Regions from separate parts of the Pseudoalteromonas sp. S3178 genome, predicted to be linked through region 3. Evidence: predicted binding sites of a transcription regulator. Region 3 holds the regulator's gene; each other region holds the start of a gene.
What was found. The regulator sigma-54, encoded in region 3, starts transcription at its own class of promoters, with help from an activator protein. The targets are predictions, from matches to a motif close to GTTGGCACGNNNNTNGNNT.
Positions count from the first base shown of each region.

Region 1: a site for sigma-54 is predicted at 4,881-4,899, ahead of CWC11_RS07185 (DUF1328 domain-containing protein). Genes of this name have one in related genera too.
Region 2: a site for sigma-54 is predicted at 3,561-3,579, ahead of CWC11_RS14855 (EF-hand domain-containing protein). Genes of this name have one in related genera too.
Region 4: a site for sigma-54 is predicted at 6,360-6,378, ahead of dps (DNA starvation/stationary phase protection protein Dps). Genes of this name have one in related genera too.

Region 1 covers NZ_PNCW01000025.1:67,403-75,394, forward strand. The annotation lists gene CWC11_RS22805 (hypothetical protein) at 1-122, opposite strand, end outside; gene CWC11_RS07165 (aldo/keto reductase) at 131-1,102, opposite strand; gene CWC11_RS07170 (sodium ion-translocating decarboxylase subunit beta) at 1,231-2,361, opposite strand; gene oadA (sodium-extruding oxaloacetate decarboxylase subunit alpha) at 2,374-4,152, opposite strand; gene CWC11_RS07180 (OadG family protein) at 4,164-4,409, opposite strand; gene CWC11_RS07185 (DUF1328 domain-containing protein) at 4,939-5,112, shown strand; gene CWC11_RS07190 (hypothetical protein) at 5,169-5,360, shown strand; gene CWC11_RS07195 (YcxB family protein) at 5,491-5,958, shown strand; gene csrA (carbon storage regulator CsrA) at 6,009-6,200, opposite strand; gene CWC11_RS07205 (aspartate kinase) at 6,292-7,509, opposite strand; gene alaS (alanine--tRNA ligase) at 7,516-7,992, opposite strand, start outside.
Region 2 covers NZ_PNCW01000053.1:33,938-41,929, reverse strand. The annotation lists gene CWC11_RS14880 (amidohydrolase) at 39-1,709, opposite strand; gene CWC11_RS14875 (energy transducer TonB) at 1,872-2,330, shown strand; gene CWC11_RS14870 (EF-hand domain-containing protein) at 2,381-2,617, opposite strand; gene CWC11_RS14865 (EF-hand domain-containing protein) at 2,627-2,863, opposite strand; gene CWC11_RS14860 (EF-hand domain-containing protein) at 3,041-3,268, opposite strand; gene CWC11_RS14855 (EF-hand domain-containing protein) at 3,292-3,525, opposite strand; gene CWC11_RS14850 (sensor histidine kinase) at 3,839-5,296, shown strand; gene CWC11_RS14845 (hypothetical protein) at 5,298-5,840, shown strand; gene CWC11_RS14840 (sigma 54-interacting transcriptional regulator) at 5,843-7,189, shown strand; gene CWC11_RS14835 (DUF1543 domain-containing protein) at 7,200-7,700, shown strand; gene CWC11_RS14830 (hypothetical protein) at 7,716-7,943, opposite strand.
Region 3 covers NZ_PNCW01000018.1:69,276-77,267, reverse strand. The annotation lists gene CWC11_RS04730 (protein disulfide oxidoreductase) at 1-394, opposite strand, end outside; gene mgtE (magnesium transporter) at 570-1,928, opposite strand; gene CWC11_RS04720 (HPr family phosphocarrier protein) at 2,045-2,317, opposite strand; gene rapZ (RNase adapter RapZ) at 2,360-3,205, opposite strand; gene CWC11_RS04710 (PTS sugar transporter subunit IIA) at 3,222-3,674, opposite strand; gene hpf (ribosome hibernation promoting factor) at 3,679-3,966, opposite strand; gene CWC11_RS04700 (RNA polymerase factor sigma-54) at 3,993-5,492, opposite strand; gene lptB (LPS export ABC transporter ATP-binding protein) at 5,562-6,287, opposite strand; gene lptA (lipopolysaccharide transport periplasmic protein LptA) at 6,284-6,829, opposite strand; gene lptC (LPS export ABC transporter periplasmic protein LptC) at 6,819-7,373, opposite strand; gene kdsC (3-deoxy-manno-octulosonate-8-phosphatase KdsC) at 7,370-7,921, opposite strand; gene CWC11_RS04675 (KpsF/GutQ family sugar-phosphate isomerase) at 7,922-7,992, opposite strand, start outside.
Region 4 covers NZ_PNCW01000072.1:1,481-9,472, reverse strand. The annotation lists gene CWC11_RS17780 (VOC family protein) at 1-344, opposite strand, end outside; gene CWC11_RS17775 (GFA family protein) at 445-915, opposite strand; gene CWC11_RS17770 (catalase) at 1,016-3,088, opposite strand; gene CWC11_RS17765 (mechanosensitive ion channel family protein) at 3,330-4,163, opposite strand; gene CWC11_RS17760 (DUF2189 domain-containing protein) at 4,421-5,200, shown strand; gene CWC11_RS17755 (nucleoside-binding protein) at 5,298-6,077, opposite strand; gene dps (DNA starvation/stationary phase protection protein Dps) at 6,443-6,958, shown strand; partial or broken gene CWC11_RS17745 (TonB-dependent receptor plug domain-containing protein) at 7,567-7,992, shown strand, end outside.

The DNA.
Region 1 (7,992 bases), on a different contig from region 3:
CAAATATATTTGCTGTATTTGGTTGCTCCATCAAGCCCCATTTTACTTTGGTACTTTTCTAGTAACGGAATAAGCACTGCCAGGGCTACAAACAAGCAAATTAAAATAACAAATATGTTCATAGCGATTCCTACGGTAACTCATGACCTTTAGCACTTACATAAAGTGCATACCAATGTTCGCGGCTTAGCTCTACATTTACAGCATCACAAGACGCTGCAATTCGCTTAGCGTTAGTTGTGCCAATAATTGGCTGTATAGATGCAGGATGGCGTAGCAACCATGCTAGTACAATAGCTTCTGGCGAAGTTTCGTAAAGTGCGGCAAGTTTATTAACAAGTATGCTGGTATTTATATCGGCTTGCGATGCATTTGATAAGTCGCTCCCTGTATATAAACCTTGGCACAAACTACCCCAACTTTGTATTTGAATATCAAAATGGCGACAGTATTCAACACTGCCAGGGGTAAAGTTTAGGTCTTTACCATCAGCATTACCTGCATAAACACCTTCATCAACAAACTGGTGTTTTTGTAAGCTTGCTTCAATTTGATTAGCCACTATTGGCATATCGAGTGCGTGTTGTAAAAAGTTCATTTGATGTTGCTGCATATTCGATACAGCAAAATTACGCACTTTGCCGCTTTCTTGTAAGCAGCTAAATATTTGCGCTATTTCATCTACTTCCATAAGCGGATCTGGACGGTGTAGCATAAGTACATCGAGGTAATCTGTGTTTAAACGCTTTAATGAGCCTTCAACTGACTCCTCAATCCATTTTGCTGAGAAGTCATAACGCTTAGGTCCTTGCTCGTCTTCAAAGCGAATACCGCACTTAGATTGAATATACATTTTTTCTCTAAGTTCTGGACGCTCACTTAATGCTTTACCAAAAACCTGCTCTGCTTTACCAAAGGTATAAATGTCGGCATGGTCAAAAAAGTTAATTCCGCCTTCAAAGGCATTATCTATACATTCATGAGTTTGCTTTAGGTGTGCGCTAGTAATTGCATCTTTGTTCCAACCACCGCCTAAACCCATGCAACCAAATACAAGTTTACTAACATGAGGTAAGTGTTTTGCTAAAGGTGTGTGAAGCATGATAACTGTCCTTAAAGTTTAGAAGAGTCATCACTGTAAACAAAAACGCTGTATCTATCTACAAATTAGGCACAAAAAAAAGCGCAGTAAACTGCGCCTAATGGTTGGTTTAATTTTAAAGCGAGAGCTTAGCCAACAAGTGCTAGCAATATACCAGCAGCTACTGCGCTACCTAAAACACCGGCTACGTTTGGCCCCATCGCATGCATAAGTAAAAAGTTATGAGGGTTATTTTCAAGCCCTACTTTATTAACTACTCGAGCAGCCATTGGTACAGCCGACACTCCCGCTGCGCCAATTAATGGGTTAATAGGGGTTTTAGAAATTTTATTTAAGCCTTTTGCCATAAATACGCCCGAAGCCGTACCAATTGCAAAAGCCAATGCACCAAGTACTAAAATACCAATAGTCTCAACTGTTAAAAACTTATCTGCTGCTAGTTTAGAGCCAACAGCTAAGCCTAAAAATATAGTGGTTATATTGATGATTTCGTTTTGAGCGCTATTACTTAATCTATCTACAACACCCGACTCACGCATCAAGTTACCTAAACAAAACATACCTACAAGTGGTATAGCCGCAGGTAAAAACATCGCAGTTAAGCTAAGCACCATTAGAGGAAATACAATTTTCTCTTTTTTAGATACTTTGCGCAGCTCAGGCATTTTAATTTGACGCTCTTGAGGTGTTGTTAGCGCACGCATAATTGGCGGTTGAATAATTGGTACAAGTGCCATGTAAGAGTAAGCCGCTACAGCTATTGCGCCAAGTAAATCTGGTGCAAGCTTTGAGGCTAAAAATATTGCTGTAGGGCCATCGGCGCCACCAATAATGGCAATAGCTGAGGCATCTTGTAAGGTAAATTCAAAACCAGGCACATAGTTTAATAGTATTGCACCAAACAACGTTGCAAAAATACCAAACTGCGCAGCAGCACCAAGTAATAACATACGCGGATTAGCAATTAGCGCACTAAAGTCTGTTAATGCCCCTACGCCCATAAAGATTAATAACGGGAATATTCCCGTATCAATACCTACGTAATAAACGTAGTAAAGTAAACCACCGGGATCTGACAAACCCGCCACAGGAATATTAGTAAGTATTGCGCCAAAGCCAATAGGAAGTAGTAACAGTGGCTCAAAGTTTTTAGCAATTGCTAAAAACAATAATAAGCACCCTACTGCAATCATTATCAAACCAGGAAACGTAAAGTTAGCAATACCTGTAGCATGCCAAAGGTTTAAAAGTGCTTCCATTTAAACTCTCCCTTAAGCTAACGCTATAATTGCGTCGCCTGTTGTTACCGAGTCACCCTCAGAAACAAGCACTTCAGCTATAGTACCGGTATGCATTGCACGTACTTCGGTTTCCATTTTCATGGCTTCCATAATTACAACTACATCACCTTCGTTAACTACTTGGCCCGCTTTTACTTTTACTTTAAAAATATTACCGGCTAACGGTGCATTTAAAGTTTCGCCAGAAGCAACCGATGCAGACTGAGGTAAATGCTCAGAGTCTTTAAGGGTTACTTCTTTAAGCTCTCCGCCTTGCGCTACAACTACATCATAAACTTTACCGTCTACCTTAACGCTGTATTGCTCTGCTTTTACGCTATTTTTACCTGCTGGTTTTGCAGCCGGTTTATTCGCTTCATCGTCAGCACTTGGTACTGCTTCAAACGCATCTGGGTTATTACGGTTTTTAATAAACTTAAGGCCAACTTGTGGGAATAACGCATAAGTTAGTACATCGTCTATTTGATCATCACAAAGCGTTAAGCCTTGCTCTTTTGCCTCTTTAAGTAACTCAGCTTCAAGCGTTGCAAGCTCTGGCTGTATCTTATCAGCAGGACGACATGTAATAACTTCGCTACCATCAAGCACTCGCTCTTGTAGCTCTTTATTCATAGGTGCTGGCGTTAAACCGTATTCACCTTTTAGTACACCGGCAGTTTCTTTAGTAATTGTTTTATAACGCTCGCCAGTAAGTACGTTAAGTACAGCTTGTGTACCTACAATTTGTGATGTTGGTGTTACAAGTGGAATAAAGCCTAAGTCTTCACGTACACGTGGGATCTCAAGTAACACTTCATTTAGCTTATCGGCAGCGCCTTGCTCTTTAAGTTGGTTTTCCATATTAGTTAACATGCCACCAGGTACTTGAGCTAATAAGATTCGTCCATCAACTCCCTTAAGGCTACCTTCAAACGCAGCGTATTTTTTACGTACGTCCCTAAAGTAAGCCGCTATCTCTTCAAGCTGATTTAAATCAAGCTCGGTATCGCGAGCAGTTCCTTCAACAATCGCTACAATAGTTTCTGTTGCAGAGTGACCATAAGTCATACTCATAGAAGAAATAGCGGTATCAAGCATATCGATACCTGCATCAATTGCTTTTTGATACGTTGCAGTACTTAGCCCCGTAGTAGCATGACACTGCATAGCAATAGGAACAGACACAGTTTCTTTAAGTGCTTTTATAAGCTCTTCTGCATCGTATGGCTTTAATAAACCCGCCATATCTTTAATACAAATTGAGTGACAACCCATATCTTCAAGCTGTTTTGCAAGAGTTAACCACATATCAAGTGTATGAACAGGGCTTACTGTATACGAAATAGTACCTTGCGCATGCGCACCAACTTTAACAGCCGCCTTAATTGCAGTTTCTAGGTTACGTACGTCGTTCATTGCATCAAAAATGCGAAATACATCAACACCGTTTTTGTGTGCGCGCTCTACAAACTTTTCAACTACGTCATCAGCATAATGGCGGTAACCTAATAGGTTTTGGCCGCGTAATAGCATTTGCTGTTTAGTGTTTGGCATTGCCTTTTTAAGTGCACGAATACGCTCCCACGGATCTTCACCTAAATAACGAATACATGAATCAAATGTTGCGCCGCCCCACGATTCAATCGACCAATAACCTGCATCATCTAACTTGCTTGCAATAGGAAGCATGTCGTCTAAACGCATACGTGTTGCTAATAAAGACTGGTGAGCGTCGCGTAATACTAATTCTGTTAATTTTAATTTAGCCATGTGTGTGCCCCTTAGTTATTATTTGATTTGTACTGAGCAATGGCAGCACTAATAGCAGCGATGTGCTCACTAGGCACACCTTGAGATTTAAAAGACGGTGATTTAACCGATGTTGTCACTTCTGGTTCGCTAAAACGCGCAACCAAGTTAGACATAAGAACAACCGCACCAATTAATATCGACAAAAATACAAACACCCCAACCATACCGGTTAGCATTAAGCTACCTGCAGTTGTAAGTAGAGCACCTATATCCATTACTCTCCCCCTTAAAACCCACATCGAAATAAAAAATCGATTTATTTAAATAATTATTCACTGGATGATAACAAAACTAATAGCTTTGTCTACACCTTGTAAATTGGTAAAACCAATTAAAATAAAAATAACATATCACCCCCTTGGTTAACATAACTAAAACAGCCATAAACACCGCTACGTATAGATGATAAAAATAACGGTTATAGGCAAAGGTTATATCCATAACTTTAACAATCCATAAATACCATTAAAAATAGCGCGTTACAGGTATAGTAACCTTAAAGCCAATTGGTAAAATGTAAATTGGTCTTACCAAAAAAGCGTTAAACTTAGGTATCTATATATCTTGTTTACTAAAATTACATAGGTGTGAATAAGTTACATAACAAAGCGTAAAAATTACTAAGCCAATAGTCACCTATAATTATCAAAAAACAATTAAACAATTGATAAATAACAACAAAATAAACTGGCATGTAACTGGCATTAGTTATTCCGAACGATTTGATAAACCAAGGAGAAGACAATGTTACGCTGGACAATCACATTTTTAGTTATTGCTTTAATCGCTGCAGTGTTAGGTTTTGGTGGCATCGCAGGTGCCGCAGCTGGTATAGCAAAAATTATATTTTTTATCTTTTTAGTACTTTTAGTGATTTCATTAGTTTCAGGTGCGCTACGTGGTAAATCACCCAGGTAGATAAGGCATACGACTGACCAACACTAAATTAATTAATACTTACAAGGAATTACACTATGAACTCTACAACTTTAAAAGCAGCCTTAGTCGCAGTATTTGCAGGTTTTTTCATGATGGGTTGTGAAGACAACCACGCAGAAGAAGCAGGCGAGCGTATTGATGAAGCAGTAACTGACGTGCAAAACTCTGTTGAAGATGCATGTGAAAATGTAAAAGAAGGCGTTAACGCAGAAGAAACTAACTGTTAATTCTTCGCCTTTAGAAAAAAGCGGCTTACGAGCCGCTTTTTTGTGCCTGCAATAAAATCCTCACTTTAAAGCTGCTCATTTAGGGGCTTACTGTTAAAATGTCAAAAAATACGCTTTAAGTAAATACAATATGGCATTCACAACTACCTACACGCTTGATAAACCTTATTTTTACGAGTGCTTTGACGAGTCGCTTCCTTATAGTAAACGCGCCAAACCCAAGTATTTTTTACTAGTACTACTTATTGCGCTTGGTTTATTTGGTATTTATGGATTGGACGATCATTACCTAGGTACATTTATGATCATGTTAGCCGTGCTGGAATGCGTGGCATTTTACTACCGCCGACCTTGGTGGGTTACTAGGCAAATGTTTAGCAGAGCATCAGGCTCCGAGGTTACGCTCACTTTTGATGATGAAGGCATTAAATCGTCTAATCATTACAAAAGCTACCAACTAGCATGGCAAGATATAACTGAGGTAGTAAATACACCAAACGGTTTGTTAATTAAAAATAAAAGCGGTATGCAATACATCTCAAAACAAATACTAAGCCCTGAAACACTCGATTTTATAAACAAAAAAGCCACTCAGTGAGTGGCTTTTTAACTAGCTGAGTAAATTACTCAACTACGTATACGTGTTGATTAAGCATTGCCCGGATTAGGGTTCGACTTTTCAGCTTGTATGCGCATGTAAATCTCTTCACGATGCACAGATACGTCTTTAGGTGCATTAACACCAATTCGAACTTGATTTCCTTTAACACCTAGAACGGTAACTGTTACTTCGTCACCAATCATTAGGGTTTCACCTACTCTACGAGTTAGTATTAGCATTCTCTTGCTCCCATGTTCCAATAAAAATTATAAGATTCCGCTTAAACATATTAATGAAAAATCGATTGAAAAGTAAGTAAAAACTCCCAAACTACTCATTTTCCGTTAAAAATGTTTTATGTAATGCACGAACAGCCAACTCTAGGTACTTTTCATCTATTAAAACTGAAATTTTAATCTCTGACGTAGAGACTAAAACCACGTTAATATTTTCCTGCGCCAATGCATCAAAAAATAAACTAGCTACACCAGAATGCGATTTCATACCCATTCCAACAGCAGACACTTTAGCCACTGTGGTTAATCCGCTAATATTATCGGCGCTTAATTGAGCTTGTTGCTCAGTAATTAATTCAAGCGCTTGCAGATAGTCATTCGAGTGCACAGTAAAAGCATAGTCTATTTTTTCAAAGTTATGATTATCTTGATTAATCATATCTATTTCGACGCCATTATCGGCAAAAAGTTTCAAAATTTTTGCAAGGTATTGAGTGCCACTTGGCATACCTTGTACCTTAATTAAACATTCGTCGCGATTAAACGCAATACCCGAAACAACCTTACTTGGCATGTCGCTTTCCTCAAAGCTAATTAATGTGCCTTCATCAGGGTTAAAGCTTGAAAGCACCCTAAGCGGAACATTGTGTTTACCTGCCGCCTCTACAGAGCGAATATGCAATACTTTAGCGCCTAAACTAGCCATCTCTAGCATTTCAGCAAAGGTTACTTGGCTCATTCGACGTGCATTAGGTTCAACACGAGGATCTGTAGTATATACGCCATCAACGTCTGTATAGATCTGGCATTCATCGGCTTTTATTGCGCCGGCAATTTCTACTGCTGAGGTATCTGTGCCACCACGGCCAAGGGTTGTAATATTGCCCTCAACATCACGCCCCTGAAAACCCGCAATAATAGCAATGCGGTTATGCTCAAGCTCATGCTTTAAACGCGTAGCAGCAATGTCCTCAATTCGGGCTTTGCCAAACATGTTGTCGGTTTGAATATTAACTTGATCAGCAAGTAGGCTTACGGCCGAATGGCCACGCTTTATAATAGCCATAGCTAGAAGCGATACAGACACCTGCTCTCCGGTGCTAATTAATACATCTAGTTCACGGCTACTCGGGCGAGCATCAATTTGTTTGGCGAGATTAATTAAGCGGTTGGTTTCTCCCGACATAGCCGAGAGCACCACAACCACTTGATGACCTTGTTGCCTAGTTTTAACAACAAGGTCGGCGACCGCCTCTATTCGCTCTATTGAGCCAACTGAAGTGCCGCCATACTTTTGGACAATAAGTGCCACGTAATCTTAAACTTTCTCGGTTACCCAAGCTGTTACGCTATCAAGCGCTGTGTTTAAGTTTTCAGGCTGAGAACCACCCGCTTGAGCCATATCAGGACGACCGCCGCCTTTACCGCCGACTTGAGAAGCCATGTGGTTTACAAGCTCACCGGCTTTAACTTTACCTGTTAAGTCTTTAGTTACACCGGCAATTAGGCTTACTTTGTCGCCACTGGCAACACCAAGGGCAATAACACCTGAGCCAATCTTGTTTTTAAGGTCATCAACCATACCACGAAGCGCTTTAGACTCAGTACCTTCAACGTTTGCAACTAATAGCTTAACGCCATTAATTTCTACTATCGAATCAAGTAAAGACGCACCTGCAGCACTTGCTAGCTTGTCGTTAAGCTGAGCAATTTGCTTTTCAAGGCCTTTAGACTTTTCAAGTAACGCAGTTACTTTTTCAAGTACTGATGCGCTATCGCCTTTAACAAGCGCTGC
Region 2 (7,992 bases), on a different contig from region 3:
ACTAAAAAGGGTTAACGTGAGTTAACCCTTTTTTGGTTTTATTTACCGCTTACCTCTTTTTCGTACTTAAGCTTACCGGCAATCCATGTTTGTAGTACATGAGTGTTATAAATTTCTTCAACGGGTACTTTAAAGTAGTCTTTGTCTATTAAAATAAAGTCAGCCCATTTACCTTTCTCTAAGCTGCCAACTTTAAACTCTTGATGCGCCGCATAAGCACCGCCTAGCGTGAATGCACGTAATGCATCTTCTCTATTAAGTACTTCACTTGCACGCCAGCCGTTTTCAGGCAATTTATTATGATCCATCCGTGTAATAGCTGAATATAGGCCATCAAATGGGTTTGCCAGTTCTACAGGATAATCAGACCCTGCAGCCACTACCGAACCTTGTTTTAAAAATGTTTGCCAAGCATAAGCACCGCTTAGTTGTTTGTCAGTTAAACGCTGCTCTGCCATGTGCATATCTGAAGTAGCATGAACAGGTTGCATAGATGGAATTATTTTCAATGCTTTGAAGCGAGGAATATCGTCAGGCTTTACAATTTGCGCGTGCTCTATTCGGTTTCGAAGAAGTATTCCGCCAGTTTTTTTAAATACATTTTGATAGGCATCAAGAACTACCTTATTTGCTTTATCACCAATAGCGTGCGTATTTGCGCTAAAGCCGCTTTTAAAGCTTTGAGTGAAAATAGACTCGAGCTTTTGCTGTGTTTCAAGCATTAAACCATGATGGCCTGCTCTGTCTGCATATTCTTCAATAAGGGCAGCGCCACGAGATCCTAGTGCGCCATCGGCATATACTTTAACACTGCGAATTTCCATAAAGTCATTTTTGTCATGGTAGCGGCCTGCTTTTAGCATTTCTTCTAAATCTGGACTTGCACCGCTTAACATAGCCACAATTCTAAGTGGTAAATTACCTAAGTCGCCACGTTCTTTGTAAACTTGCCATGTGGTTTTATCAATACCTGCATCGTGTGTTGAGGTAATGCCTAAGCTTAATAAGTGCTTGCCGGCTGCATCTAGTGAATTACTAATATCTTCTTTTGAAGGAGCTGGCATATGTTTTGTAATTAGCGCTTCGGCTTTATCAACAAATATGCCAGTAGGATTGCCAAACTCATCTTTTATTATTTCACCGCCTTCAGGCGCTTCGGTTGTGGCGGTTATGCCTGCAAGTTCAAGCGCTTTGCTATTTACCCAAATAGCGTGGCTGTCAACGCGTGAAAGTACAACAGGGCGGTCGTTAACTATTTTGTCTAAGTCTTTAGCGCTTGGAAAGCGGGTATCGCTCCAAAGCTCTTGGTTCCAGCCTCGGCCTACAATCCAGCCTTGTTTATCTTTAGCAAACTCTTTTAATTTTGAAGTAACGTCATCAACCGATTTTGCACCTCGTACATCTAATTGCGATAAGTTGTCGCCAAGGCCAATTACATGGCCGTGCGCGTCAATCAAACCAGGTAGCAAGGTGTTGCCATGTGCATCAATTAGTTTCGCATTAGGAAAGCTATTTTTAAGGGCATCTCCGCCTAGGTTTATTACCTTACCATTTTTAATAACAAGGGTAGAAAATTGCTGTACTTCACCTTTGTATAAAGGTGTGTAGCCGTTTGCGTTGTATATAATTTTGGTTTGAGCAATAGCGTGGCACGAACTAGCTAATATGGTTGCTAGTAGCAGTGGTTTTATCAATGTTTTGAGTTGCATAAGGTATTATTTTTTATTGTTTGTGCGTTAACACTAGCAAACCAAAATTTATAATACCAATGTGAGAGGTGAGTAATACCATATTATTTTTTGGTTGCGTATTAGGTAATTTATGTGAATACTACCTAGTATTAACGATTTATTAACGCATAAGGAGTTGCTATGAAAGCTCTATACTTTATATTTCCAATGACTGCCTTACTTAGTGCATGCAGTTCAACTACAGATTCTTCAGAAGATATATCTAAGCTTAATTATTTAGACTTATCTACTCCAGAATTACGTGATACAGAAAAAGAATACTGGCTAAACAAAAAAAGGGTAGAGCCAATCTATCCGGCTAAAGCCGCTAAAAAAGGCATTACAGGGTGTGTCGAGCTTGTGGCAGTCATTAATTCACAAGGTAAAGCGCAAGGTTATAAGGTCATTTCTTCATACCCAGAAGGTGTGTTTGATCAAAGCTCTCTTAAAGCTGTCAAGTTGTGGCGTTGGAAGGCAGCCCCTCAAAATACAAATAAGCAACCAGTACTAACAAATATTAGACTGGATTATTCACTCACGCCAAAACCGACAGGCGAAGAGTATCTAAAAAATTGTCCTGCTCGTAAGTTTTATTACTAACCATAATAAATTTCAGGCTAGGCAATAACCTAGCCATAACTTTTGAATTATTACTTACTTGCATATATGCCGTATTCGCTAAGTGAAAGTCGGCTGTCTTTGTCTTTATCATAGCTTGCAAAGCGTGACCATAAGGCGGGATCTATTGCGGTTTCTGCTCGAGATAAAAAGCCATTTTTGTTTCTATCTAATTTTTTAAATTGCTCTGCAATATTGTTGTTGGCTGCAAAGGTAGCTGCGCTAAAAATACTAAACGCGAAGAGCGCCATATAGCTTATGTTTTTCATACAAATCACTTAGTAGAGGTTATTAGTGAGATAATTTTTAAATTCGACTAACGAAATTTGGTTATCTTGGTTCTTGTCCCACATCACAAACGTGCTCAAAAGTTGCGGTTGAGGTTCAAGTTCATCTTGGGTTAGGTAGCCACTTTTATTGCTATCGAGATGATCAAAGCGTTGTTTTACATCAAGTGCAGCGGCATTAAAGCTAAAAAGCAAAAATAGGCTTGATACAAATGTAAGTATCTTCATGGTATTCCTTCCAAAAGATGTGTTTTAATTTGGCTACAGGAAAGAGAAAAAGCACTTGCCGTAATTTAATTCCCAACATTAAATCCGTTTACACACTCCCTCAGGGATTATGGCAAATGCTTTTAATTCTACTTTAACAGTAACTATCTTAAGTGAAACTTAACTAACTAAAGCAAGTTATGGCTTAAAACTTTCAAATTCTTTTTTTGAAACCTTTTCATCGCCATCTTCATCTAAATCAGCAAATTGTCTCATTACTTCTTTGTCTTGCTTTGCTTCAGCAAGTGTAATTTGTCCGTCCATGTCTTTATCTAAATGAGCAAATCGAACATGCATTGGCGACGCCAATACGGTTGCGCTAATGGCTAAAAACATTAACGAAAAAGCGGCTATAAGTTGTTTCATAATCACATTCCTTATTTAATGAGTTATTGAATGAACTTTTTGAATTCGTTTAGCGACAACTGACCATCTTGGTTGGTGTCGATTTGCGAAAAATTTTCGTGAAGCACTGCGTCTTCACCAGCTTCGGCTTCACTTAAAGTACCGTTGCTGTCTTTATCTAGTTCATTAAAAGTGGCTTGAACGTCCATTGCCAAGGCGCTTGCGCTTAAAAAGCCTAAAGCAGCTAATGATGAGATCACTAAAAGGCGGTTGTTCATAATTATTTCCTTATTAAATAAATTTAGATTAGCTATTACAAAAACAATGCCAACATTTATTTTTGTTAATAATCAAATGTTTATGTGTTTTTTGTTCTTGCGGTAAGAAATTTTTACAGAGCTTTGTGTGATTTTTGCAACACTTTTAACTGCATTGCTTTGTATGGCAACTATATCAATAGCTTACGTTGTTGCCATTTGGCAACAGTTAAGGCGTAATAGGGCTTGAACGTATTAAATATAATTACTGATTCAGCTAGGGTATAAGGTAAAAGCCTGATAATAGATACTAAAAAGCAAAGGACTAAACACAATGCCAGCAACTATGGCTAAAAAATACCATGCATTACTTAATTGGCGCCCTAACTTAATCGGTCAGTTTGTAATAAGTATGTTGTTATCTTTATTACCACTTTCGTTAGTGGTAATTGTGTTTTTAAATGCACTTAATAAACAACTCGCCGTTACTCAGCAAATAGTCAGTGACAATTATCACGTTACCAAATCATTCAATACTTTAAAGCAAGAGCTCAATAGTTTAGAGCGTGCGACTCGGCAAAACTGGGTTTTAAAAAGTGAATCTCTTGATGATCTAATTGTAGATAAATGGCAAACATCGCTGCAAAGTATTGATGAGTTAACCCAATTTAGCTCATCAGCCGATTACAACGCTAATTGGCAACGCTTAGCGCACATCTTACAAGCAGCTCATACTCAATTAGTAGAGGAAAAACAGCAGCAAGCAGATTTATTTTTACCTATTAGTGACTTAGTTGCAGAGCTGACCATATGGCTTCGCGACGTAAATGCAGAGCAAATAGAGAACAATCAAAATGAGCTTTCTTCATTGCAGTCTTCATTTATAAATTGGCTGGTGGCACTTATTCCGCTAACTCTAATTGTGGGCGGCGGTTTTTTATGGCGTATTAGTAAGCGCCTTAAAGGCTTAACTTCAGTAATCGATAAATTAGGACAAGGGCATTGGCAGCAAAAAATAGCCGTTCATGGCTCAGCAGAGTTAGTTGAGCTTGGTAATAAGCTGCAGTGGGTGCAAGAGCAGCTGCACGTACTTGAGCAGCAAAAAGACACTTTTTTACGCCATGTTACACACGAGCTAAAAACACCGCTTGCTTCAATGGTCGAAGGAACTGACCTTTTAAGTGATGAAATTGTAGGCCCTGTAACCGACGAGCAAAAAGCAGTACTTGAACTGATTAGTCAGTCAATGGTGCGTCTGCGAACCATGATTGATAGCCTACTTAGTTACAATGCAATTCGTACCAGCAAAGATAGTTTAAGTGAAGTAGAGTTTAGCTATTTAATTAACAAAATTAATAGTCATTTTGAACATCGTTTAAGTGCCCGAAATCAAACACTTCAGTGGCAAAATAACTTACCAAATAAACCGCTTGCTCTGCCTAGTGAATTAATAGAAATGATTTTAATACAGCTTATTTCAAATGGCTTAAAGTTTTCAGAGCAAGGGCAGCACGTAGCTATAGATTTAGCGCTTGAGCAAAGCCAGCTAAATATAAAAGTAATAGACCATGGCTGTGGTATTAAAGAGCAAGAAAAAACACAGATTTTCGGCGCATTTTACCAAGGTAAACATAATAAAGATGTTACGCTGCAAGGCAGTGGCTTAGGTTTAACCATAGTTAAAGAGTCGGTAGAGCAATTAAGGGGTAAATTAAGCGTTGAGCATAATGAACCTCATGGTTGCCAATTTTTAATAAAAATTCCCATAACAATAAATCAAGGAGTTAACTAGCATGCGCTCGCGTTTAATGGCTATTTTATGTGTGCTGAGCAGTACTATTATTTTATCTGGGTGTGAAACAAATAACGCACAACAACAAAGTGTGGTGTCCTCGCCTGCGCCAGTAGCTGATACAACAACAAAAAATAAAAGCACACTGCCTAGCCCAAAAGCACGCCCTAAAAGCGATCCGACCTATCCACCTGCAGAGCAAGTTATTGCTTGGCATGCTAATCAATGTGGCGGTTTTAAAGTTGCGCAGGTTAAGCAAACTTACTTAGGTGAGACAGAACTTAAACACTTTTTTAAATACATGTGCTTAAACGTAAATACTGATCCTAATGCGGTTATGAGTAAATTACTAAAGCTCGATTTAGCTTACTTTTGGCCTGACGATATAAAGCAATATTTATGGTTGCAAAAGCAGCAAGTAACAATGCAAATAAATGCCAAAAAAGAGCAACAAGCACTAAATGATAAAATGCAAGAAACCCTCTCGTCATTAGCAACTATAGAGCAGCAACTTTTATTGCGCGAAGATACCAAGGAGCAGTAATTATGGCCGAAAAAAAGCCGCAAGGCGCAAAAGTATTATTGGTTGATGACGACGCCAGCTTATTAAAATTACTGGCTATTCGTATCGAGTCTAAAGACTATGAAGTAACTACTTGCGAAAGTGGTATTACGGCACTGCAAATACTCAAAAGCCAAGTGTTTGATGCGGTAATAACCGACTTGCGTATGGATGAAATGGATGGCATGACACTACATCGCCAACTGCAAAGCCGCTACCCAGCATTGCCCGTTATTATGATGACAGCTCATGGATCTATTCCTGATGCGGTTGAAGCCACTAAACAAGGTATTTTTGCTTTTATAACAAAACCAGTAGATAAAGACGAGCTATTCGACAGCCTTGCAAAAGCCATAGAAATACATGGCGTTAACGCCGATGAAGTTATTCCAAAAAGTAATATTGTGACACGCAGCGGGGCTATGCTGCATTTGCTTGAGCAAGTAAAATTACTTGGGCCAACACAAGTTAATGTACTTATCTCTGGTGCAAGTGGTACAGGTAAAGAGCTACTTGCACAGGCGATTCACCAACACAGTCATGTAAGCGAAGGGCCATTTGTGGCTATTAACTGCGGCGCTGTACCAGGGGAGCTTTTAGAGTCTGAATTATTTGGCCATAAAAAAGGCTCATTTACAGGTGCTGTGAAAGATCACCAAGGTTTATTTCAACAAGCGCAGGGCGGCACGTTATTTTTAGATGAAATTGGTGATATGCCACTTAACTTACAAGTTAAGTTACTGCGAGTACTTCAAGAAAAAACCATTCGCCCGGTGGGTTTTCAAGAAGAAATTCCTATTGATGTGCGAATCGTGTCTGCAACTCATAAAAACTTACCGGATGCGATTTTAAATCAGCAATTTAGGGAAGATTTATATTATCGCTTAAATGTTGTTAACTTAAAACTACCGCCACTTCATGAGCGCCGTGAAGACATAAGCTTACTTGCACAGCATTTTAGCGCAAGTATTGCCAAACGTATGAATCAAAGCGAAAAACGTTTTGCAAGCGATGCCATGCATGCGCTTGTACGCTACGATTGGCCAGGTAATATTCGCCAATTGCAAAACGTAGTAGAGCAAGTTGTTGCATTAACGCCAAGCGAAGTAATATCAGAACATTTAGTGTTGGCAGCCCTTAATAGTAACGAAAAAAATGTAGAGCCGTTATCACTTAATGACGCTAAAAAAGAGTTTGAACGCGACTACGTAATCAATACTTTAAAAATGGCCGGTGGCAATGTAGCCGAAGGCGCAAAGCTTGCTAAACGTAACCGTTCAGACTTTTATAAACTGATTAAAAAACACAATATTGATGTAGATAATTTATAAAGGTAAGCAAATGCAGTTATTTATGGTGTATTTAGGTGGGCGAATTCAAGGCTGCCATATAGAAATGCACGATATTCGCTTTGTAGTAGGGGAGAATATAGAGCAAACCTACTCAAAGTTAAAAAGCCAATGGGTGGGCGATAAAAATAGCGTCCATATGGACAGCTTTATGACCATAAACCATATTGATGGCTTTAAAGTAGAAGTAGTTGATACCTATGTTGAGCAAAATAAGCAGCTTTATTTTGTTAATTTAGGCGCTTACAGAAGTGACTCTATGGCTGAGCAACACGACTTTGCACTGTATGTTGCAAGTAGTAGCAATGAGGCCAAACAACGCGCTAAAAGTGATTTGCTCGCAGGCCTTAGCCATATTCATAAAGATGATTTACACGATGTGGATGACTGCTTTGCCATTGACCTACTCGACAGCCAATTAAATATTAAACTGACCCCAAGCGGGCAATCTCAAACAATAAAGCCAGACTGGTTTGGCTACCACGTACTTTAAATCAGCAACGCAGGACTAAGAGTCCTGCTCGCTTTGCTCATCTTTTTCGCTTTTAGCTGCCATTTTAAATGCCACAATAACCAACCCAAACATTGCAAATGGCAGTGCTGCCAACATGTACTCAACCATGTTGCTGTCTTGAAAGTTTGCTTGCAGTAAAAAATGACCCGCCACGCACATTAAAATAACCACTAATAAAATGGGGAGTAACATAAGTTCTTTTTTTGATGAATGGTTTTTCATTGAATGTGAGGCTACAACTTAAAAATAATGCGCCATTGTAATGAGCTTA
Region 3 (7,992 bases):
ATAACCATAAGCGTAATTTAAGCGACCATAAAGGCTGAATGCCTGTAAGCCCTTGCGTCATTTTGCTATCTTTTAAGACTATGTAGGAAGGCGTTACTTGTCCTTGCCAATCGGCAAATATCTCACCATTTTTATCGTTTATTGTTGTAAAGGTATAGCTGTTTTCGTTGAGATAGCGATGAAGATCTTGATCTGATCCCGACTTTATTGCAATGGTCACTACCGAGTAATTAGTGTCTTTTGCAAGCTCGTTTATAGCTTCAGAGGTAATACTACAAATAGGGCACCAAGTACCCCAAAAATAAATAAGCGTTGGTTTACTTTGACTCGTTGTATTGAGGTTAATTACCTGGCCTTGATAATCTATTAGCTGCAATTGCGGGTTAGCTGGCATCACAGGTTGTCGCCACCAATTGATAGCCGTATAAATTATGGAAAATATAAAACATACACCAACACACTCTTTAGTGTTGAAAGCCCTTTATGTTTGAGTGATTTTTTAGGTTTGTTTTTGTTATTAGCTGCCATGAGAGTACTTATTTAAATCACTTTTATAAAACGGTTTAAACTTATACCAGTAACCAGGTAGCAGTACCTAAAAAGGCAAATATACCAACAATATCTGTTACGGTAGTGAGCACAACACTGCCTGCCAATGCAGGGTCAATATTCATTTTTTTCAATATAATAGGAATACTTGCACCAGCCACGCCCGCGACGACTAAGTTCATAAACATAGCAAACGCGAGTACGCCACCAAGCATAAAATCCCACTGCCAAAGTGCTATAACACCAGCAATTAAAAGAGACCACAAAATACCGTTTAACGCGCCAATGGCAAGCTCTTTCATCATTAAGAAGCGTTGGTTTGTTTGATTTATATGACCTACAGCAATACCACGAATAACAAGTGTTAAAGATTGGCTGCCAGCAACGCCCCCCATAGAAGGCACAATACCGTTTAGCACCGCCAAAATAGGCAATACATCTAAAGTACCTTCAAAAAAGCTTGCTACAAAGGCTGCTGCAAGAGCGGTTAATAAGTTTACACCTAACCAAACTGAGCGTTTTTTTGAGCTTTTTAAAACGGGTGCAAAGGTATCTTCTTCGTCATCAAGACCCGCTAAGCTCAAAAGGCTATGCTCAGCGTCTTCGCGTATTACATCAACAATGTCATCAATGGTTACACGGCCTAAAAGGTGTGCGTTATCATCAACTACCGGTGCAGATATCCAGTTATGACGCTCAAAAAGTTGTGCAACTTCACTTTCATCCATAGAGATTGGAATAGATTCACAATCTTCGTCCATTAAATCAAGAACGATTTTTTCTGGTGGGTTAGTTAGTAAGGTGCTGAGTGATAATGCACCTAAAAAACAGTTATGCTTATCAACTACATATAAGTCATCAGTGCCTTCAGGTAGCTCGCCTCTAAGTCTAATATAACGAAGCACTACATCCAGAGTAACATCAGGGCGAATGGTTACCGTATCGGTGTTCATTAACGCGCCAGCAGAGCGCTCTTGATATGATAGGGCTTGAGTTGCACGCTCTCTGTCTTGAATATCCATTGCGCTAACAACGTCTTTATAGACGGTGTCAGGCAGGCTTCGTAGTACTTCACCTAAATCATCATGCCCCATGTCTTCAGTAGCGGCGGCAATGTGTTCAGGCTCCATTTGAGCAATAATGCCCAAACGTACATCTTCAGAGAGCTCTTCAAGAACGTCACCTTGTACATCAGGGTCAACTAATTGCCAAAGTAAGCGACGGATTTTGTGAGGTGATGATTCTAGTAAAAGTGCGGTGTCACAAGGGGCTGTTTTTGCAAGCATGCGCCTAACTTGAACAAATTGACCACTATTGAGTGACTTGGTCACCTGTTTTAATTGTTGTAGTGGGTAATCTTGTTCAAAAGCTTCAGGCATTGGCGTCCTTTAAAATTTTTATATTACTTTAGGGGAGACGGTGAGTGTACAGACGCACTAACCTTATTTATAAGCTTAACCGGGTAAAATTTTTTATTACTAAAAGTTAAGCCTAATTATTCTTGTTCATTAAATCGTTGTGCTATTAGTTGCCCAACAGCATGTAAGGCTTGCTCAGAATCGGGGCCTTCACACACTACTTTAACTTCTTTACCTTGGCTGCTTTCTAGTAGCATTAATGCAAGTACGCTATCGCCAGCTGCTTCTTTATCATCTTGAAATAGTGTAATGGTGGCATCAAACTGTACGGCTAATTGCGCAAGTACAGTGGCAGCTCTAGCGTGTAAGCCAAGTTTGTTTTTTATTAAAAAAGTGTCTTCACAATGCATAAGTTACTCTATGTAAGCTGAACAGGTGATTATTCGGCTGTATTATTTTTCTTGTTCGCGGTGTCTAATTTTTACGTTAGGGTGTGTCATCGCAAAGCTCTCACCAATTGTTTGTGCTAAATACACCGAACGGTGTTGCCCGCCCGTACAGCCAATGGCAATCGTTAAGTAACTACGATTATTACGCTCTAGGTGTGGTAGCCATGTTTGTACAAATGTTTGAATTTGCCAAGTGAATTTTTGTACTATGCTGTGACTCGCTAAGTAATCTTTAACAGGTTGGTCTAAACCATTTAAAGGCTTAAGCTCTGGCTCCCAATGCGGATTTGGCAAAAATCGAGCATCAAATACGTAGTCAGCTTCTTTAGGAATACCGTGTTTAAAGCCAAACGATTCAAAGGTTACAATAAGTTGCTTATCTTTTTTACCGAGAATTTTTTCACGAATAGACTCAGCTAACTGATGAACACTTAAGTCGGTTGTATCGAGCATGAAATCTGCGCGGGTTACTAATACATCTAGCAGTTGTTTTTCTTTTTTTATCGCTAAATCAAGTGGTAACGAGTCAATAGAAAGCGGGTGTAATCGGCGTGTTTCAGAAAAACGTTTGATCAGAGTTTGGTCGTCACTATCTAAATAAAATAAAGTGGGATTTGCAAAGCCCGGGAGGTATTCAAGAATATCGTTAAACTCATCTTGCTCTTTTGGGATGTTACGCACATCGATACTAACAGCTATTTTATCGTAGGTATCCGATACGCTTCGCACTAAAGAAGGCAGTAGGTTTACTGGAATGTTATCTACGCAATAATAACCTAAATCTTCTACAACGCGTAAAGCAACCGACTTCCCAGAACCAGATCGGCCACTTATGATAATTAACTCCATTTATCACCCTTTTAAACTACGATTGATTAACAATAACTTGGTAAAGCTCAGCATCGGATTTTGCACAGCGTAACTGTTTACAAAATTCTTTGTCATTTAGTTTATCAGCTATGGTTGCGAGAGTCTTTAGGTGCTGTTGGTTATCACCATCTGGTACGATGAGTGCAACAAATATATCAACAGGGCGGTTATCAATCGCATCAAAATTTATGGCTGTCTCGCTTACAAGCACTATTGCTAATGGCTCTTCTGCGCCACTCATTCTTCCATGAGGAATTGCAATACCACGGCCTATGCCTGTGCTACCAAGCTTCTCTCTATTCATTAGAGCACACAAAATATCTTGCTGTGAAAGATAAGGAAGCTTTTCATGAGCGAGTTCGCTAATAAACTCTAAAATTCTTTTTTTGCTATTAAAAAGGACCGCAGCTTTGCTGCAGTCCTGGCATATAAGTGAGCTTAATTTCATCATATTAGTGTCGAGCAAGCTTCTCTTTGTGTTTAATAACTTGACGATCGAGCTTGTCAATCAACGAGTCTATGGCAGCATACATGTCTTGATGTTCGGTAGATGCAAATAATTCTGCACCACTTACATGGATTGTAGCTTCAGCTTTTTGGTTAAGTTTTTCTACATCGAGAATGACATGAACATTGTTTATATGATCAGAATGCCTTTCTAGCTTTGCAAATTTATTATTTACGTAGTCTCTTAATGAATCAGTAACATCTACATGACGACCAGTTAAGTTTAGTTGCATAAGCGTTTTCCTCTTTGTTTTGCGTCTTATATCAAACTCTTTCGTTGATTAGACGGTGGAATAGCCAGAGATTCGCGGTATTTTGCGATTGTGCGTCTAGCTACTTTAATTCCTTGCTCAGCCAATATATCCGCAATTTTACTATCACTCAATGGTTTTGCTGAGTTTTCTGCGGCAATCAGTTTTTTAATCAAAGCACGTATTGCTGTAGATGAACACTCACCACCATTTTCGGTGCTTACGTGGCTTGAGAAAAAGTATTTAAGCTCAAATATACCACGTGGCGTGTGCATATACTTTTGAGTAGTTACACGCGAAATAGTCGACTCGTGCATTTCTACCATTTCTGCAACATCGTTTAAAACCATAGGTTTCATGGCTTCTGGACCGTGTTCAAAAAAGCCCTGTTGTTGCTTAACAATACAATTAGTTACTTTTAGTAGTGTGTCGTTTCTACTCTCTAGGCTCTTTATAAACCATTTAGCTTCTTGCAAATGAGAGCGAATAAATTGACTGTCACCACTAGATTTAACTGTTCGTGACATAGCTGCATATTGGCTATTAACACGTATCTTAGGCATGCTATCTGGGTTTAGCTCAACTACCCAACGGCCTTTTATTTTTTTAACTGATACATCGGGGATCACATACTCTGATTCTTCCCTTACAATAGTATCTGCTGGCTTAGGGTTTAGAGTGTGAATTAACGTCATTACTTCTTTAAGCTCGTCTTCTTTGAGCTTAGTTTTCTTCATTAATGTACGATAGTCGCGAGCCGCTAATAGATCAATATGATCGGTTAAAATCATCTTTGTTTCATTGATAAAAGGCGTATCTTTATCAAACTGATTTAGCTGAATACACAAGCACTCTTGTAAGCTACGAGCTGCTATACCCACCGGATCAAACAACTGAATACGTTTTAAAACGGCTTCTATTTCATCAAGTTCAACTTCGCCCTCGTCGTCGTTCTCTTGATTAAAGCTTTCTAAAATATCTTCACAGCTTAGCGTTAATATACCTGAGTCATCGACTGCTTCAACAATCGCTATTGCAATTGCTTCATCAGTAGGGCTAAACGGCGTGAGCTGTAATTGCCACATTAAATACTCGTGAAGAGTTTCGGTTGAAGCACCTTGGTAAATAGACTCATCTTCTGGCATAGGGCCTGATGATGAAGCAGGAGCTGCGCTCATGTACTCATCCCAGCTTACATCCATAGCCATTTCGTCACTTACTGTGTCTTTAGTAAGTGCTTCACCACTGTCTTGCTCGTACTCGCTTGGTTTTTCATCGGCATTAGCACTTACGGTTAATTCATCGTTATCTGCTTTTTGCTCGTTTTTGCCAGCTGATTCTTCCGTGTAATCTTGTTCATCTACTTCTAGAAGCGGATTGCTATCAAGCGCTTCTTGTATTTCTTGCTGGAGATCCAATGTACTGAGTTGCAACAAACGAATTGCTTGTTGCAGTTGTGGAGTCATTGTAAGTTGCTGGCCCATGCGCAGCTGTAATGATTGCCTCATGTATCTCTAACAATCCTTTTATGTTGTTATAATTAATACTAGCAGATGCTTAAAGACATGGCGTAAATGTTACAGCCTAAATTGCTCGCCTAAATAAACATCGCGTACCGTTTTATCATTTAATACGTGCTCTGGTGTACCAGAAGCGATTAACTCTCCATGAGAAACAATGTAGGCTTTTTCACAAACATCAAGGGTTTCTCTTACGTTATGATCGGTAATTAATACACCAATCCCACGATTTTTAAGATGTTCTATTATTTTCTTTATATCTAACACCGATATAGGGTCTACACCTGCAAAGGGTTCGTCGAGCAATATAAATTTAGGATTAGCAGCTAGTGCGCGTGCAATTTCTACGCGGCGTCGCTCACCACCCGATAAAGCCATACCTTGGCTGTCTCGAATATGTTGAATACTAAATTCATCTAACAAGTTGTTAAGCGTATCTTCTCTTGCTTTTTTGTTAAGCTCTTTACGCGTTTCTAAAATAGCCATTAAATTTTGATAAACGGTAAGTTTTCTAAAAATTGATGACTCTTGTGGTAAGTAGCCTATGCCTAATCTAGCACGACTATGCATAGGTAAAAGAGTAATATCGTTCTCATCAATAGAAATTTTGCCTTTATCACTCGGTACAAGGCCCACTATCATATAAAACGTAGTAGTTTTACCTGCGCCGTTAGGCCCAAGCAATCCAACAATACTGCCAGCTTTAACTTCTAGGCCAACATTTTTTACTACTTCACGGCCTTTATAGCTTTTTGCTAATAGCTCTGCTTTTAATGTACTCATGGCTGGCCTTTGTCACTTTTTTTTACTTTTTTAGGCTCAACTGGCACTAAAATAGTGTGAACGCGATCGGTAGAGTTTTCATCTTTTTCGGCGCTAATTAATTGCTGTTGCATGTCGTACGTAATACTTTTTGCATTGATTTTTTGACCCGCTTGAGCGACTTCAGCATCGCCAACAAGCGTTAAAAATCGCTTAGCAACATCGTAACGTACTTCGTTTGCACTGGCGCTCATTACTGTGCCGTCAGCTTGTTTTTCTTCAAAATAAGCTGGGCTACCTGTTGCTATTAATAATTGCTTGTTATCACCTAAATCATCGCGTTTGTGTACTTCTAATCTGTCAGCTGTAATACGACGATTACCGTGAATAATCTCTACGTTTTTTTCAAAAATCCCTACATTAGCTTTTAACTGGCCTTCTTGTTTGTCGGCGCTAATTGAAATTTGATTGGCAGCAGGAGAAGCTTCTTGTTCTGCCGCATAGCCATTAAAAGCAAGTAAAAGAGTTGGAATTATAAGTATTTTAGAAATTTTATTGGTCATAGTATATGGTTCGCGTATGGTTAATTAGTTTAATCACTTCAGTTTTTAAGTCGGCTTCAAGGCCTTTACCGGTGATTTTTAAATTGGGTCCAGTGATGACAACAGGTTGCTCCGAGCGCATTGTTAATAGTTCTATATCGACCTGAATATTATCAGCGTTGATTTTGTCTATCATGGCGTTATCGGTTAAGTTTTTGGCAACTACATTACCTTCTAATATTAACTGTTTGTCTTCGTATAATGTTGCTTCGTCAGCGTTTATTTGCCACGTTTGCTTTTCGTTATATAAGGTAAATATAGGCTTTTCAAAAAATGTAAAACCTAGCTGCTGGTATAGCTCCATTTTAGCCGCTGTTACTTTGTGGCTAATTTTACCTTGTTCATCATAAGCTGTTTGCTTCAGTTCTATGGCTATGTAATCAGGCTTAGCAATCACTTCAGGTTCTGCCTGAGGAGCTGTATTTGTTTGGGTAAAATAAGGGTACCAAAGCCAAACCATACAGCTAATGAATAAAATGCTAAGTATTATGCGCGCCGCATTCATGAACTCGTGCCTTGTGTGGTAAGTGCCTTACCATTTTCAAGCATGAGTAAATCGGTAAGCTCTCTTACTGCCCCAAAACCACCTGGCATTTGGGTAACGTAGTGCGATAAGCGTTTAATAAGTGGGTGAGCATCGTTTACAGCAACGGCAAAACCAACTTGCTCCATTACTGGCATATCGGGGCCATCGTCGCCAATATAGGCAATTTGGTCATCGCTTAGGTTGAGCTTGTTTTTTAGCTCTTGATAAGCAATTAGCTTGTCTTCTTGACCTTGATAAATATGTTGCACTGTTAAACTGCTCATACGGGTTTGCACTATTTGAGAGTGACGCCCAGTAATAACGGCTACTTCAAAGCCACTATTTATTAATGCTTTTATGCCAAAGCCATCTTTGGTGTTAAACGCTTTTAGCTCTTCGCCTTGGTTGCCAAGGTAAATTCGCCCATCAGAAAAAACACCATCAATATCGCATATAAGTAGCTTTACTTTTTTAGCGCGCGCTTTTGCATCAGCACTTAGCGGTTGATAGAGATCTTCAAATTGCATTTATAACACTCCTGCTTTTAATAGGTCTTGCATGTTTAGTGCGCCAATTGGTTGGTTTTTTTCGTTAACCA
Region 4 (7,992 bases), on a different contig from region 3:
CCATAAAATTGGTCGTGCACTGGGCGTATTTGCGTGGCACCTAGCTCTATGGCTTTATTAAAAACTGCATCTACGTCTTCAACGTACAGCATTAAGCTTACAGGTGTGCCACCAAGCTCACTTGGGCTTTTAAAAGACTCATCTGGGCATGAATCTGAAATCATAATATGGGAGTCACCAATGATAATTTCAGCATGTGCAATACCACCTTCAGGTAAAGGCATTTGCATAACAAGTTGTGCATCAAATGCATCGCAATAAAAGCAAATGGCTTGCTGAGCGCCATCAATAATTAAATAAGGTGTTATTGAAGTAAACCCTTTTGGGATTGCTGAAACTGCCATAATGTTCTCCTTTACTTACGCGGTGTTCTTTAATTTTTAAGTAACTAAATATGCGTTTAATTGCCTCTACACTTAAGCTTAGCTCATACAAAAAATTGCGTTACTTTTCGAGATTTAAACGCTGATGCCAAGCAGCGATACTTTCATCAGGGTACTCTTCAAATTGCTTATCACCTTCATTAATGGGCGCATTTACCCAATTTGCTTTACTACCAAGCATCAAATGAGTGCGCTCTGGCGGTATGGGTAACTCACTATCTATTGCACCAGCAAAGGGATGAACTTGCTTTGGCCAACGTGCATCATATAACCACAAGTTAACGCTACAATGCTTACAAAAATGACGCTCTGCTGGGCTGACTTTATCGCCTATTTTTGCATGGTAAACAGTGATGTGTTCACGCCCTTGCACTTCAAGCGTTTTATACTCTGCGCTTAAATTAATAACAAATCCGCCGCTCCCAGCGGTTTTACGACAAATAGAGCAGTAACATAAATTGTAAGGATAAGGGTGCTTTGAGTTAACCGTAAATTTCACTTCGCCACACTGGCAAGCGCCATTAAGCTTCATAATAAATCCAATTTTATTGCTGGCTTGAATTAATACCTTAGCTAGGTGAGCTTAAAAAAACCACAACAATTCATGCTGTGGTTTTTTAATCATTGGCTTATTAACGTTTCCAGTATCTTAAATTACGTAATGTATTTATAAACTTATCGGCTGAATGCGCCTCTAAATCTATCCAACCATCATCTGCTTTTCCATCAAGGCCTGCCGCTTTAAATAAAGGCACAGCCTCTTGCGTATAGCCAATGTATTTCATATGAGCAAATGCATCGTTTACAAAGTCTTTGGCCTCAGGAATGCCAGCAAGTTTTTCAGCGCCCTCTTGAGTCGCCAGTATCATTACTGCATCGTACAGTACCGAAGGGCCACCATTAATTACTTGGTCCGCTGCAATATGCTTACCTTTACTACAACATGCGCCGCCAACTTGCGCTGCAATAATTTCAAAGTTTGCACCTTCGGCTTCAAGTTCATTGACAACTGAAGCAAAAATATCAGCGTCAAAGCCATCGCTTACTAAAATACCTAACTTACGGCCTTTAAAGGTGTTGGGCGCATTTTTTAAAATACTAAGTGCATCTGAAGTAGGTAAGTCATCGCGAGTTGGCAATGCTGCTTCTGCCGGCTCTGGCATTTCTTGTAAGCGCAAGCCTTTGGCAACCTCTTGTGCTAACGTGTCGTCTATATTAAGTAAGTGCGAAACTACACGCTCACGTATTGGTAAATGTTCAACTTTAGAAAGCTCAAACACTAGCGCGTATTGAATATGCGCTTGCTCAACGTCTGTTTGGCTTAAATAAAATTGGCGTGCTTGGCTGTAGTGATCGCTGAATGTTTCTGAGCGATAACGTAGTTTATCACCGCCGCTTACTTCAGGCTCGCTTGAGCTTTTAAAGCCATGTACAGGGCATTCGCGCGGGTTATTTTCGTCGCCGCTCCACGAGTTTGGTTCGTAATTTACACGCCCTTTTGGATTGTGCATTGCCATGTGGCCATCTTGCTGAAAATGACGCATTGGGCATTTAGGAGCATTGACCGGAATGTGCGTAAAGTTAGGCCCACCTAAACGCTTAGTTTGAGTATCTAAATATGAAAAGTTACGACCTTGCAGTAACGGGTCGGGCGTAAAGTCGAGCCCTGGTACAATATTTTGAGTACAAAAGGCAACTTGTTCTGTTTCTGCAAAAAAGTTGTCTACAACACGGTCAAGCACCATGCGGCCAACAATTTGAACTGGCACTTGCTCTTCAGGAATAAGTTTAGTGGCATCAAAAACATCAAATTCAAACTCATCAGCAAACTGCTGATCAAACACTTGCACACCTAACTCCCATTCAGGGAAGTCGCCATTGCCAATAGATTCCCACATATCTCTGCGATGAAAATCAGGATCGGCGCCGTTAAGCTTAAGTGCTTCGTTCCATACTACCGATTGCATACCGCCTTTTGGCTTCCAATGAAATTTAACAAATTTTTCATCGCCTTTGGCATTAATAAATTTAAAGGTATGAACACCAAAGCCTTCCATAAAGCGTAAAGAGCGCGGAATAGCTCTATCAGACATTGCCCACATAACCATGTGCATTGACTCAGGTGACAAGCTCACAAAGTCCCAAAAGTTATCATGTGCTGTTTGCGCCTGCGGAAAACCACGATCAGGCTCGGCTTTAGCGCTATGAATTAAATCAGGAAACTTCATTGCATCCTGAATAAAGAATACTGGTATATTGTTACCCACTAAATCCCAGTTTCCTTCTTGGGTATAAAACTTAACCGCAAAACCGCGTACATCACGCGCTAAATCTGGTGATCCTTTATTACCAGCAACCGTAGAGAAGCGAGTAAACACAGGCGTTTTTTCACCTTTTCGCTGAAAAATATCTGCACACGTTAAATCTTCAAGCGTGTCGTAAGTTTCAAAATATCCGTGCGCACCATAACCCCTAGCATGCACTACTCGCTCCGGAATGCGCTCATGATCAAAGTGAAAGATCTTCTCGCGCATTATATGATCTTCTAATAATCCGGGGCCACGTTTGCCCGCACGTAATGAGTTTTGATCGTCGCTTACAGGGCAGCCCTGCGCGGTGGTCATGGTAGGGTGTTCATCCGATGCCTTTTGATGCAATTCGCCGCCATGCCCTTTATTACCTGAGTATTTAAATGATTCAGCCATGTTTAGTCCTTCATACAATTTGATTTAATGGGTCGATAGTTTTTATGAGCTTTAAAACTAAAAGCGACTATGCAAATGCAAAATAAAGACCAGCCATCCAACCTAGTAAAAAAGGCCCACACAGGCAAAAAAGTAGTATTTAGAGGGTTTAAAAAAAGAAAAAGTTACACAGGTATGTAACTTTTTCAGAAAAAAAAGAGCACGTAAAAGTGCTCTTAGATTTATGTAGTTCTAGATTTAGCTAATCTTTATTCTCGTTAACTAAAATAACTTTACGATGCGGGAATGGAATTTCTATATTGTTTTCATCAAGGGCTTTTTTAATAAGCTCCGGCACTGTGTATAAAATTTCAAAGTAGTGCTCACCTTTACAAAATGGCCTTACTAAAAAGTCTACTGAGCTGTTGTTAAGGGTTTCTACTTCTACAAATGGTGCTGGGTCTTTTAAAATATGTGGGTGTGCGTCTAACACACTATCTATTACTTTACGTACTGCGTCGGTGTTTTCATCGTATGCCACACCAAAGTGCATATCTACACCACGAATTGGGTGGTGTGAGTGGTTAATAATTTGCGCACCCCAAATCTGGCTATTTGGAATAATAACTTGTTGATTATCGAACGTTTGCAAAATTGTAGTAAACATATCTACTTCAGTTACTTTACCAAAGCGCCCTGCTGCTTCAATAAAATCATTCACTTTATAAGGTCTGAATATAAGTAACATTACGCCTGCAGCTAAGTTAGACATAGCACCTTGCAATGCTAAACCAATTGCTAAACCTGCAGCGCCTAACAACGCAATAATTGAAGCCGTTTGTACACCAAAACGGTTTAACACTGCAATAAACACAAACGCTAAAATAATGTAGCGAGCCATGCTGCCTAAAAAGCGAAATAGTGTATCGTCTAAGTGAGTATACTTGTGGCACAAACCTATAATTATGCCTCTTACTTTACCTGCTAACCATAAGCCTAAAAGTAAAATAATAATTGCTAGCAAAATATTAGTTGCCCAATCTATTGCCGCAGGTAAGTACTGATTTACATCAAGATTATTTATTATGTCGTCCATTTTTTTTCCTGTTGAACTGTTTGTAAATTTTTAAAACATTATAACGCCGACATATTAACCTTTTATTAACCAAAATACGACTTTACAACGACCTAAAGCTAAGCGCATTACTTTTTACGCAGTAATAAAGCTTAAAAATCACATTTGTGAATATAAAGTGAGAAAAGCCTAATGTTTTTGCGTATATATTGTTCAATTTGTAAATAAAGCCAATGTGTTCTAAACCTTTAATAGACACCTTGTTAAGGAACATTGTTATGCCAACAACAAATACTATTAATAAAAATACCGAATTTGCACGCTGTATTGAGTGTAATAAGGTTGATACTTTTGCCGCCTTTCATTGGTTAGCGCTTGCATTTAAAGACATGGCACGCGCGCCCATACTAAGCCTCATTTACGGGGTTATATTTACGCTTATTCCTGTTGCTATTGTTTATTCAGCTGTGTTTACAGGCACCTACCTCGTTATTTTACCGGCAACAGTTGCCTTTGCTTTAATAGGTCCGGCATTTGCAGCAGGGCTTTACGATGTAGCGTGGGAACTTGAAAAAGGCCACAAACCAACGTTTGCCCACTCTATTAAGTCGATGTTTAGAAACCCTGTAGGTGAATGGGGTTTTGCTATATTGCTTATGGTAATAATGATTGCTTGGATGCGCTTAGCTGCATTAGTACACGCTTTATACCCAAGCCACGCCAACCCAACCTTTGAAGAGCTATCGGCGTTTTTAACACTAGGCAGTATTATAGGTGGAGTACTGCTAGTAACGGTATTTTCGCTTTCGGCATTTGCCCCACAAATTATGATGGAGCGACGCGTTGATATAATGACAGCAGTGATCAGCTCTATGAATGCAGTAAAAACTAACTTTGCAGCCATGGTAGTGTGGTCAATCTGTATATTTTTATTGGTAGCCATTGGTTTTGCTACCGGGGCAACGGGGTTTATTATCATTATGCCGCTACTTAGCTACGCTAGCTGGCATGCCTATATCGCAGTTATTAAAACTAAAAAACCTCGCGGATACGAATAAAGCTATACCAACCACATGAGTTAACAACCACAGTAAACAAAAATAGCGCCTAAGGCGCTATTTTTTTATTCGTTTTAAAATGCTTAAAACATACTACTTAAAAAACCCAAATAGCATGTAAAAATGGTTGGTTTTCTATTTCATCAGTACCTAACTTGTTGTACCAATAACGCCATTCAACCCCAACCATTAATTGCTTGGCCTCTAAATTAAAGTTTTGACCAACATCCCAATGCACTGCGGGCTGCGCGAGTAGCCATTCGTTTACTTTGCTGCCTTGCTCGTCATCACGCCCTGAAATATATTCAACGTGGCCAGTAAAATAAAATGCTTGGCTACCTAACAAAAAAGGTGCGCCCCATGCAAGATCTACAAAAATACTGTTATCTTGCTTAGCTAGCTGATCTTTTTGTATACCGCCGTTAGCATCGATGTATCCAGCAAAAGTAGTGGTTAAAAAATCAAACCCAGGGGCATCCCAACTTAGTTTTACGCCAGGCGTGTATTTCATTAAGCCTTCTTCGCCTGCATTAATACCAAACACTAAACCTGTATCTTTTATTGGACCATACCTTAATGAAGTATTAAGAGCTTTAGATAGGCTAAGTGTTGTGTACCACTCGCCATAAATACCCGTATCTTGAAAACCATCGGTAAGGCTGTCGTTTAAAAAGTCGATAAATAAGTAGTTATCACCTAAGTCATGCTCAGATGCATGCTCTATGGTGTATGTGCGTGTAAATGACGACTCCCCAGTAAATGGGTTTAAAGCATCACCAAAATTTGTATGGAGCTGTGTAACACTCCAGTTTTCTGCCAATGCTGAGTGCGACAAAAGCAGTATAAATGTTGTAAACAGTGTTTTTAAAAAATTCATAAATTATTAACAGAACCCCAATTAAAATGCGGCAGGAGTATACCAGTGAGTATTCACTAACTAAAGTAGGTAAATAATAAAAAGAGATTAGATTAAAAAAAGTAACCAATACAAATATTAGGATCTACTTAGTTCTGCTTTATATTTGCGGGGCTAATTAGCAGTGTGCATAATTTACAAAGGAGCTGCAGATAATTCATAAGCACATTTTATTTAAAGTCTAATAAAAACTTAAATTTAAATTATATCCATATAAAACAGCCTGTTATATAAATTAAAAAATTCGGCATATGTATTGCTTTATTAATACCAAGTCATGTTTGTAATTAGATTTATAAACAATAAATCACATAACAGGAGACATTATGAGTAATACAAATAAAGTAGCCGAATTTACAGCACCCGGAATGGATAACGATGCAGCGCAAAATACAATTGCCACACTCGACAACCGTATGGTTGCGCTTATTGATTTACAGCTTACTTTAAAACATATTCACTGGAATGTAGTTGGACCTAACTTTATTGGCGTACACGAAATGTTAGACCCACAAGTTGAAGCTGTACGCGAAATGACAGATACAATCGCGGAGAGAATTGCGACCCTTGGCGGTATACCCGTTGGAACGCCGCAATCGATAGTAGACCGTCGCTCATGGAATGAATATTCTGTTGGTAAAGGTTTAGTAACCGAGCATTTAGGTGCACTTGATAAAGTGTACAACGGTATTAATGGCGATCACCGTAAAGCAATCGAAACGCTTTCAGAGCTAGATCCTGTTTCTGAAGATATGATTACTAGCCAATTAGCTGACTTAGAGCAATTTCAATGGTTTGTACGTGCTCATATTGAATCAGCTACAGGCCAACTGCAAAGCTAAAATTTTTAATCTATACAAGCCCTGCATTTGTGCGGGGCTTTTTTTTGCAAAAAATAAGCTCATTTACCATTTTGTACAACACCCCACCACATATCCATAATATAAATATAAATTAAACACAATAGAAAATTGGTATTACCAAATAATTAACGTAAATAAAAACCAGTAATTTCAACCTAGTTATTTAATCGTAACAATTTTAGGTTTACTTAATCTATTAAGAATAGTAATAGCCAATTTAGGCACATAATTAACACACTAAATACCTACATAAAAAATTTAAGTTAGTCATAAATACCTCATTAAATATTACAAATCATATATAAAATGGCTCTGGTAATGGTTATTTTCCAATTTATATTAAATATTATTTAAACATTCCATCAATCATAACTCATTGAACAAATTAACTTTAAGTAAATTTAATAATAATTTGTAATACATTTTATGAAATTTTGGTAAACAAAGGTTGTAATAAAATTTAAATTGTACTAATTTCAACCACACAATCTGTATGACACAAACAGATCAAACACAACAAAATTGGTTAACCAAACCATATTGCAACACACACAATGACGCAAGTCGTACCCCAACGGGAGAGATACATGAAACTCAATCAAATTACTTCATCGCTAATTAATAAACACCAAAAAAGTAGCTCAACAACACTCAGCGCTGCTGCCCTTTTATTAATGGCGTCTTCTACTATTTCAGCACAGGAAGCGCCGACAACTTCAGATATACCAACTGATGATATAGAAGTTATTGAAGTAAAAGGTATGTTAGGCAGTATGAAAGCGGCTGCAATGCTTAAGCGTACTGACGGACGTATTGTAGATGCTGTTGTTGCAGAGGATATTGGTAAACTGCCTGATAATAATATTGCTGAAGCACTTCAACGTATTACAGGTGTATCTATTAATACCGATTTTGGTGTGGGTGACAGTGTATCGATTCGTGGCTTACCGCAAAACCGCGTTGAATTAAATGGCCGCTCTACCATTGGTGACTCGCGTGATGGTATTAGCCTA